DNA from 3 places in the Halobacillus sp. Marseille-Q1614 genome. Region 1 is predicted to be linked to each of the others. Evidence: riboswitches for the same ligand, from Rfam matches in the RefSeq annotation. Region 1 holds a riboswitch; each other region holds the start of a gene.
The links. A riboswitch is a leader RNA that binds a small molecule or an ion and turns the genes downstream of it on or off. The one in region 1 is predicted to bind thiamine pyrophosphate.
Positions count from the first base shown of each region.

Region 2: another riboswitch for thiamine pyrophosphate. It lies ahead of thiT (energy-coupled thiamine transporter ThiT); the one in region 1 lies ahead of HUS26_RS08750 (thiamine phosphate synthase).
Region 3: another riboswitch for thiamine pyrophosphate. It lies ahead of thiW (energy coupling factor transporter S component ThiW); the one in region 1 lies ahead of HUS26_RS08750 (thiamine phosphate synthase).

Region 1 covers NZ_CADDWH010000001.1:1,739,319-1,742,593, forward strand. Annotated here, with positions in the region: gene thiS (sulfur carrier protein ThiS) at 1-75, opposite strand, end outside; gene thiO (glycine oxidase ThiO) at 59-1,180, opposite strand; gene HUS26_RS08750 (thiamine phosphate synthase) at 1,173-1,775, opposite strand; TPP riboswitch at 1,868-1,980, opposite strand; gene HUS26_RS08755 (SRPBCC domain-containing protein) at 2,183-2,707, opposite strand; gene HUS26_RS08760 (helix-turn-helix transcriptional regulator) at 2,744-3,073, opposite strand; gene dcuS (DcuS/MalK family sensor histidine kinase) at 3,221-3,275, shown strand, end outside.
Region 2 covers NZ_CADDWH010000001.1:1,624,227-1,627,501, reverse strand. Annotated here, with positions in the region: gene HUS26_RS08180 (carboxylesterase) at 1-735, shown strand, start outside; gene HUS26_RS08175 (universal stress protein) at 795-1,220, shown strand; TPP riboswitch at 1,289-1,393, shown strand; gene thiT (energy-coupled thiamine transporter ThiT) at 1,475-2,047, shown strand; gene HUS26_RS08165 (LysR family transcriptional regulator) at 2,229-3,134, opposite strand.
Region 3 covers NZ_CADDWH010000001.1:3,500,217-3,503,491, reverse strand. Annotated here, with positions in the region: gene thiD (bifunctional hydroxymethylpyrimidine kinase/phosphomethylpyrimidine kinase) at 1-246, opposite strand, end outside; gene tenA (thiaminase II) at 243-932, opposite strand; gene thiW (energy coupling factor transporter S component ThiW) at 948-1,442, opposite strand; TPP riboswitch at 1,556-1,663, opposite strand; gene HUS26_RS17545 (DUF3221 domain-containing protein) at 1,779-2,288, shown strand; gene HUS26_RS17540 (PucR family transcriptional regulator) at 2,446-3,275, opposite strand, start outside.

The sequences.
Region 1 (3,275 bases):
AAATTTGAGAACGTCAGCCACTGATACTTCCTCTATTTCCATTTTCACCTGTCTTCCGTTAATTTGAATTTTCATACGGAATCTCACCCTCCTTTATAAAGCGCTTTGGAGATAACATCCCTTGGTAAGGACGGCTGCCCCCATCTAGGATGAGCGCTGTAATCAACTGGCCTGTCGCCGGAGCCAGGAGGATCCCGTTTCGGTAATGACCCGTTGCAAAAAAGAAGCCGTGTAAATGTGGATGTTCTCCAATGATCGGCCGGCCATCGACAGTTCCGGGTCTCACTCCTGACCAGTAATCCACCAATGGTGCTTCCTTCAATTCTGGCAGTATGGCAAACACTTTATTCATCAGACTGGATAACCCTCCGCCAGTAACTGTGGCACTTGAGTCTTTCGGTTTCGAGGTGGCACCGATAATCATTCTCCCGTCTGGTTTTGGAACCAGATAGAAATCCTCAAAAAATAACGTTTCCTTTAAATGGCTTCTGCTTGATCGGATCGAAAAGCATTCACCTTTTGTAGGAATCATCGGATTCTTCTGACCGGTTTTCTCAAACCATCTTCCACTTTCTGCTCCAGAAGCTAAAATAACTTTTTCGCCATAGATTAACTGTCTCTCCGTCTGAACCTTAAAACTTCCACCTTCCTTTTCAATCTCCACCACTTGTGTATCTTCGAGCAGCTCTCCCCCATGTAATAGAGCCCCTCTTTTAAATGCTTCACATACTCTGGCTGGTTCTACATGACCGTCTTCTTTCATGTACAATACGCCCATCGTTCGATTGTAGAGTAAGGGGATTTTTTCACCGGCCTTATCTGCTTCGAGCCATTCTAGATTAGAAAACGAATGTTTCTTAGCCTGTAATTTCTCCCGGTGAGCTTCGTTCACAGCTGCTTCGTACATCCCAAAAGACGACAGGCCGATATCGATCGCCGTGAGTTCACGTAATTCTCCACTTAAAGAAGGATATAAGTCTCTGCTTTCGGCACAAAATTGATGGAATAAGTGTGGGGCTTCATTTTCTGTATGGACCCCAAGCATACCGGCCGCAGCCCTCGTTGCTTTTCCTCCGCTTCTTCCTGATTCAATGACTACCGCCCGAACCCCGTTTTTATTTAAGTAATAAGAAATCGACTGACCAATAATTCCGCCTCCCACAATGACAACATCATACATACCGTGCTGCCTCCTTTTTATAAGCCTTTGCTGCACGAAGAGGATCTCTTTTACTAAAAATGCCTGACATAACGGCCGCTCCTTGTGCTCCTGATTCATATAAATCTCTGATACTTTCTGGAGTGATGCCCCCTATACCGAAAACAGGGATATCGAGAGAAGAAGCGATTTTTTCTAATTGATGCAGACCTCGAGGACTTACTCCCTCTTTACTCTTCGTTTGGTAGATATGGCCAAATATCACATAATCAGCCCCTTGCTCTTCAGCCTGCCTGGCGGATTCCAATGAATGAACGGACACCCCTGTTTTAAGGTACGGGCATTTCTGCTTTATCACTTGAACAGAGGGGCCTTTTTCCGGGAGGTGAAGGTTTGGAATCCCTGAGGCGCAAGCCAGCTCAGCCGCATTATGTACAGCAAGCTTTTCAACATCGACTCCGACTCCTTTTAAGCTTTGAAAAAATAATCGGTATTCTTCTGGAGTCTTCTGCTTCTCCCGCAAAATAACTAAGTCTACAAAGAGAGCCACATCCTGAATGGCTTTGATCAATTCCTTTTCACTTTGTTGGCCGGTCGTTACAGCAATTAATTTCATCCATCCACTTCCTTACACATAAAAAAGCCACTTTCACGAAAGAAAGTGGCTTTGATCTATAGAATCCTCATGTATATACGTATGGGATTACACGTTTAGGACCGTCACTTTCCTCCGCTGGTTTTTAAGCCAGTTCAGGTTCAAAGAGTCTCAAGGCTTCACCTTAATCTCAGCCATTATACATATGGCACCCCTAGTGATTCGATATTTAATTAGTTGTAATAAATTGTAGTTAACACTTTACACGATAATCTACTTTTCGTCTATTCAAAACTTTCTAAATTTACTTATTAGTTCTTTTGATCTAGTTTTTCGGCTGTTCTTGGTCAGTTTCACCGTATTTCTTAAGATACTCACCAGCAGATCTTTTCCACCCAGCAGCCTCACCTACAAGGCTCCTTTTTCATTCATCCCTGCTGTACTTTTTGTAAATATTCATCTAAACGATCGAACGATGACCCAAACCCTTCAACAGCTCCCATATTTTTAACAGCTTCAAGTTCTTCCTCTGTTGCAAATTCAGAGCGTACTTCGACTTTGGTATGACCGTTCATTTCTATAAAGGTTACTGTGATTTTCATTTCCGGCATAGTTTCAGAAGTGTTACCTTCTTCGTCTGAGAAGAAATCGAGGTAGACGATCTTCTCATTATCTTGGATTTCTTTAAAAACTGCTTTGCCCCAGGACTCCTGTCCATAAAAGTCTCCCTGACTCTTATCTACACACGTCATACAGTAATGCCATACTCCGCCAGGTTCAAAATCAAATGTCCGAATCTCTGTATTCCAACCTTCTGGCCCCCACCAATTGGCCAAGTGTTCCGGGTCGGAATATGCTTTAAAAACAAGATTACGCGGCGCTTTAAAAGTTCTTTCCACTACTATTTCGCGGCCTTCGACTCTAAAGATCATCTTGCTTTTCTCTTGGGACATCCAAGTTCCTCCTCATCATTTTCTAAAGCGATTTTATTAATCTTCTTTTTCCTCATCTTTTCTTTCCATCTCAAGTAAATAATCATCCAAGCGGTCAAATCTTCCTTCCCAAACACTTCGAAACGACTCTGTCCAGTCGTGCACCTCCTTTAAGGACTCAGCGGAAAGTTTGTAAAAACGTCGATTGGCCAGAGGTTCTACTTCCACAAGACCGGCTTCAAGCAGTACACGCAGATGTTTAGAAACTTGAGGCTGACGGAGCCGAAGCTTTTCAGCTATTTCCCCTACAGTCAGCGGACCTTCACGCAGGAGCTCAATGATGTTTAAACGATTGGGTTCGGCAAGTGCACTCAATTTCTTTTCCATACTCTAAATATACCCTATAAGGAATATTCCCGTCAAGGAATATATGATAAAATTAATAAATTCCACGTTACAAAGCAGCTCTAGGAATCTTGCCTGATTTTGACTACAATGAGAATAATACACCAGTGAGGGGAGGCTCCCGGCTCAATGCCGAAACCACGTTTTAAGCTTAGTACAATCATTATGATTTTTGTCTGCCTTG
Region 2 (3,275 bases), 120 kb from region 1:
GTTTTAGATGAAGCTCAATCGATTTATCGGGAGGGCAATGAAGTAGGCATCCTCGTATCCCATGGCTTTACCGGAACGACTCAAAGTATGAAACCTCTAGCTGATGCTTATGCGCAGGAAGGTTACACTATAGCTTGTCCGCGGTTAAAAGGACATGGCACCGACCCGGAGGATTTAGAGAAAAGTACGCATCTGGACTGGATGAATTCGATAGATGAAGCTTATGAATGGCTCGCGGCAAGGTGTAAGAAGATCTTCGTTGCCGGGTTATCTATGGGAGGAACGCTTGCCCTTTATGCCGCAGCCTCACATACAGAGATTGCAGGTGTCATTCTCATTAATCCCGCGATAGATATACCCTCGTTAGAAAATGTAGCGGAAAATGCAGACGAACGCTTTATTGCAGCTATCGGCTCGGACATTAAAAAGCCAGGTGTAAGAGAGCTTGCTTATTCAAAAACACCCGTCGCCGCCATTGGACAGCTCATACAGCTTATGGGAAAAGTACATGATCAGCTGGCGGAGATCCATTGTCCGATCCTCATTTTCGTTTCCGAAGAAGACCACGTGGTACCGCCGGATAATTCGGAGATGATTTTTGATACTGTATTGTCAGAGCATAAAGAGCTCGTCCATCTGGAAAACAGCTACCACGTGGCGACGCTCGATGGAGATCAGGATTTAATTATCGAGCGGAGTCTGGAGTTTTTCGTCCTGTACTCGAACACGCAGTAAAAAAGTACCCCTTCCCGCTTATTTTTTCCAGTATAATAGAAGTAAGGGAGGGGTTAATTATGAAAGCCAAATTGTTAGTACCATTTGACGGTTCATCAGGGTCCCTGCGAGCTTTACAGCATGCCATTCAGATGGCAAAAAATACGGATGTTGAGCTTGTAATTCTTAATGTCCAGTTTAACTATAATACGAGGAACGTCCGAAAATTTACGGCGGACCACCAAATCCGGGCGTTTCAGGATGAAGCAGCGAGACGTTCGTTTGAAAAAGCGGAGGAGCTGCTGGAAGGTTCCGGGGTTACCTATACTTTAAGAAAAAGGATTGGCCTTCCGGATCAGGCAATTCTGGAAGAGTCAAGAAACGAAGGTATTCAGGCGATCGTTATGGGAACCCGTGGAGTTGGCAGGGTAAAAGGCGCTCTGCTTGGAAGTGTGAGCCAGAACGTCCTGCAGTCTACCACGATACCTGTTACGATAGTTCCTTAACATGTGATTTGTCACGTTTTGTAGATTCATATATAATAGAAATATAAGCAAGAAAAGCAAACGAATACTAAGCCTACAAGGGGAGCCTTTTTTGAGCTGAGAGTGAACGTTATGTTCAGACCCTTCGAACCTGTCAGTTAGTACTGGCGTAGGGATGGTGGCTTTTTTGATGGCGATGCACGGGATTCCTCCATCAGGAAGCTTCCCTTTGGCATTGCTTTTTTTGTGTGCAAAAAAGGGGAGGAAATAGATTTATGAGAAATAAAGGTGTATTATTTTTAGTAGAAATCGCAATATTTTCCGCTTTGGCCATTTTATTAGACATTCTGCCGTTTTTATCTTTTAAATTATGGGCCCAGGGAGGTTCCGTTTCTTTTGCGATGGTTCCTGTCTTTATCATGGCCTTTCGCTGGGGATTAAAGGGAGGTGTCCTGACAGGTCTGCTGCTTGGATTCTATCAGATATTAACAGGTGCCTATATATTAACAGCCGTGCAAGCGTTTCTTGACTATATCGTTGCTTTTGGTGTAATCGGACTAGCCGGTCTTTTTGCAAAACCGGTGTGGGAAGCAGCGAAAGCGAGAAATATGAAGCGGATGGTAACATGGATGGTGACCGGTGCTTTTGTCGGCAGTCTGTTCCGCTTTTTCGGCCATTTCATTGCAGGAATCGTATTTTATGGAGAGTTCGCGCCGCCTGAGCAGCCCGTATGGCTCTATTCGTTAGTCTATAACGGAGGTTATATGCTGCCGGCCTTTATATTAAGCTCGATTGTAATAGGACTCTTATTTTATAAAAGGCCTTCCTTGCTCACACAAAACGCATAAATTAACCCCTAAAGCTATGAGCCCGTGCCATAGTCTTAGGGGTTTCTTCTATTAACGATCACGGTCATTTCACACGCTTTTTCGCGGACGAACCGTCAAGTCCCCTCACTGCGGGGTATTGCCAGTCCATTTTCCGCAGGAGTCCCGCATTCCCACCCTGTTAATGACTTTAATACTCCCCTTATTTTAAAGGGATTTCTTCTTTTACTAGAATTTCTTTCGACATTTCTATAAACTCCCTCACAGCAAACGGAAGATACTTATTCTTTTTCCACACCATCCCAAGCTCAAGTCTCACTTTTGAATGGATAAGTGGAATAACGGCCAAATTTTTGTCGGTAATTTCATTCGCTATTTTACTAGGCAGCAGCGCAGCCCCAAGCTTAGCTGCTACCATTTCAATGATGAAATCCCGCTGTGAGCTGTGGCAGACGACATTTGGATAAAACCCTTTATGGGCGCATTCTTCAATGATTTTATCGTGAAGGGTAAAATCCTCACGGTATAAAATAAAAGGCTCGTTTTCTAACTCTATTAAATCAATTTGTTCATTTAAAGCAAGTTCATTGTCTTTATGGATGAGCAGTTTCAATGGATCATTGATCACTTCGATTATTTCAAACATTTCTTCCTTTTTAGGAGGCAGGTTGCAGATTAAGCCGATGTCTAATGAACCGTCTTCTACCCCCTGTTTAATCATTTTTGATCCTACTTCATTCAAAAGAAGCTTAACTTCTGGATGCTCTTCTTTATAGCGGGAGATTACCGAAGAGAAAAAAGCGGCGCCAATAATAGGTGGAATGCCAATTTTAATTTCTCCTTTTTTTAGATCAATGACATCTTTCAGCTCCGAATTTAAGTTATGAAAGGCATCTAATACACTTTTAGCATTCACTAATACAGCTTTGCCGGCATCTGTTAATACAAGCTGCTTGGAACGATAGAATAACGGGACACCTAATTCATCTTCTAGCTGTTTTATAACTTTACTCAAGGAGGGCTGTGAAACATGCAAGGTCGCAGCGGCTTTCGTAAAGCTAAGGTGTTTCGCTACTTCTGAAAAATATTCCAGGTGACGAATATCCACAAAAATCACTCCATTTTTACCATTTTTAACACTGTATTACAACAAGGAAGTGCTGCGGTTACTGTATTATAACTAAATGGCATAATCTAAATTCCAAATATGTATTTTAGATATGTTCTCTTCTATTATAAGATAAATGGT
Region 3 (3,275 bases), 1.8 Mb from region 1:
AATCATGCCTGTTTTCAGCGCGTGAATCGGCATGTCGCTTGAAACAGCGTTAAGCTGGCTTTTTATAAAATCAGCGGGCAGATGATGCACGTCTTTTACACCCGTTGTGTTCTGAGACACAACCGATGTAACTACACTCATTCCATAGCTCTTAAGTTCTTGAAAAGTTTTTAGATCTGCCTGTATCCCGGCTCCTCCGCTGGGATCGGTGCCTGCAATCGTTAAGGCTGTCGATACTTGAGTCATCTGATATTCACCCCTTCCCCTTTCGGCCATTCTTCACAAATATGAGCCATTTGCCAGAATTTCCACTCCAGCTGGCAGCTTTTACGGAACGCTTCCTTCATACGCTCCTGTTCAGCTTCTGAAGCTTTATCTGCCAGTTCGTCTAATCGCTGGCACATGTTTTTGGACAACGTTTCAAATTCCAGATCTGCATAAAATTTAATCCATGGATAGAACGCAGCGTCCGGAGCGGGCTGGTATTTTTCCATTAAATATTGTCCGATCTCCAGGTAGGTCCACGGGCATGGGAGAACAGCTGCTATCAGTTCCCCTAAGCTTCCCTGCCTTGCGTGGTGCTCCATATGCTTAACGTAATGGTCAGCCGTCGGCGGCAGCGGATAACCGTGCAATTCATCATATCCCACACCGATTACATTACAAAAATTCTGATGAGGATGGGTTTCACTGTTTAAAGTAAATGAAATTTGCTGATTAAAGTATTCAATATCTTTTCGGTTGGACGATTTAGAAATTCCCATTCCATAGATTCGCATAAAAGCATTCAAGTATTCATAATCCGCTTTAATGTAATGGGCGATTGAATCATGAGGTACGTCTCCCTTTCCAATACCTTCGACAAAAGGATGATGAAAGATCGCTTCAAATATATCATTGTTTTCCCTTCTTAGGACTTCTGTAAAACTCATACAATTCTCCTCCTTTTAATGTAAAAGCTGTGGAATTAATCTTGATTTCAGTACACGTGATGCGACAAACCACCCAAACAGTGACCCGCTCACACTGCTGATTAGAAATGATGGAACAAAGGCGAAAGCCCCGGCTGCACTTCCCATTAAAACCTGTGCAAAAGGCACGGCAAATAAAGCGCCGATCAACCCAGAACCAATCACTTCACCGACGGGAGCCGCACCTTTTCGCCTGATCCATTTGTAAAAGAAGCCGGCAAGCAGTGCACCGGCCATGCCTCCAGGAAAAGCGAGCAGCGTTCCAAGTCCAAGCAGATTTCTCAGCAAACCAATCGTAAAAGCGATCGTAACAGCATGTATGGGGCCAAGTGTGATCGCAGCCATGACATTGATCGCATGCTGTACAGGATAAGCTTTCGCGATTCCGGCTGGAAACCATATCACCTGCGCGCTGAGAGTACCTAAAGCAACGAATACAGCCATCGTTGTCAATAAACGTGTTCGGCTCATTGATATCCTCCCTTCTTTATAGGAAAGGCCTGCGGCGTCAGAGCTCCAGAGGGGTTTTGGCATATAAAAAAGCCAGATCCTCTGGAGGACCTGGCTTATGTATAAGTAATAGACAGTTACGTCAACTACTTCCCTCCGCTGGTATTAACCAGATCAGGTGCATAAGAGTCGGAAAGCTTGTTCTTTCCTCTCAGCCCAGTTGGGCCCCCCTAGTAGTTCAAAAACTAATATTCACTTGGATGTGATTATCTTATCAGAGGTTCTTTGATTTGTCATGGATTAAGGTGTAACATTTTCTGTAAGAAATATTTTTAAATAATAAAGGAGCGCCATGTGATGAAGAAATGGATGCTGATATTGCTCTTAGTTACAGTAGGCTGCGGGAGTCAAGAAGGAGCAGAAGAACCTTCAGACGACCAGACAGGAAGTGAATCAAAACAGTTCTCTGGATATGTAATGGATCAAAATGAAAATAGCATCTTAGTGGTAGATAACATTGAGCCCGATGGAGGCAGCCCTATTTGGATTACAGGAGTAGAAGAAGACATGTGGCTTGGCAAGTCTGTAGAAGTGACTGTAGATGGTCCTGTGGCCGAATCCTACCCTATGCAGGCCCAGGCCGGGGAAGTAAAGGTCGTTAAAGCAAAAAAGCCGGAAGGGGCTGACTTAGATGAGTCTCAGGTCCTTGCCAGCGCGCTTGCTGAGGTAGACCGAAGCAACACCCTGTCTGTTGAAAGTATGACGTATGATCAGGAACAAGATCAATGGATCATAAAAATGCGATCCACCGTTACTGAAAGCGGTGCAGAAAAAGTCATTGTTCCCGACCAGAATTTTGGGGAATAATGCCCTGATTATAATGCCTGACATGACGTGAAAAAGATCGTCCTCCAGCAAGGAAGGGCGATCTCTTTAGTTACCAAGGCGGCAAAATACTACGAGACTCCTGCTTAAAAAACGGGCGACCGAGACGCCGCAGCGTGGTATTTACCACGAGGAATCTCTAGTTCTCCACTTTCTTCAGCATCCACAGCCTGACACTCAGCTCTAATAAAAACATATCGTCAGCGTTTAATAAAGAAAGCCCTGTTAATTGTTCTATATTCCGCAGTCTGTGCAGCAGGGACTGCCTATGCAGGTTTAAAGCGCGTGCTGTCTGGCTGACATTGCTGTTGTATTTGTTGTAGACAATAAAAGTATGAATCAAGTCCGTCTGCCGCTTCTGATCATATTCAATCAGCTTCTGAAGCGTGCTTTTTACGATCTCCTCAATTTCTTTCTCATGGCTTAAGGCCATAAGCAGCCTATTCATCCTCGTATCGCTAAAAAACGTCCGCTCCCCTATTTCGTGCTGCTGGCGGCCGATATTAAAGGCGGTGACAGCTTCGTTATAGCTTTTATGAAAAGTATAAATTCCGTCTTTATGCATCGATATTCCCCAGGAAATACTAAGACCCGCCAATAATTCATTCAAGCGCCGCTCCACTAAATCAAGGAACTGGTTCGCTGTTTCGACATAGGAGCTGTTGCTGTCGGCTTCCAAGAAAACAATAACTTCCCCATCTTCAAAGGTAGCCATTGTTCTCCTTTTTAACACGTCTCCGGCATGGGCTACTTCTTTCTGAATATAGTAATTGCGGCTGTGCATAGAGGAAGACATAACCGATTGATCGGAACCTCGTATAAGATCGTCCGCTATTTTTGTAAAACGAATCTCGCCAGCAAGACAAATATAAGGCTTACTCAAATCGTATCCAAGCAGCTGGGCTTTCGATTGGAGTGGTTTATCCATTTCGATGTCTTTCTTAGCAAGATCTAATAAAAAGTTGTCCT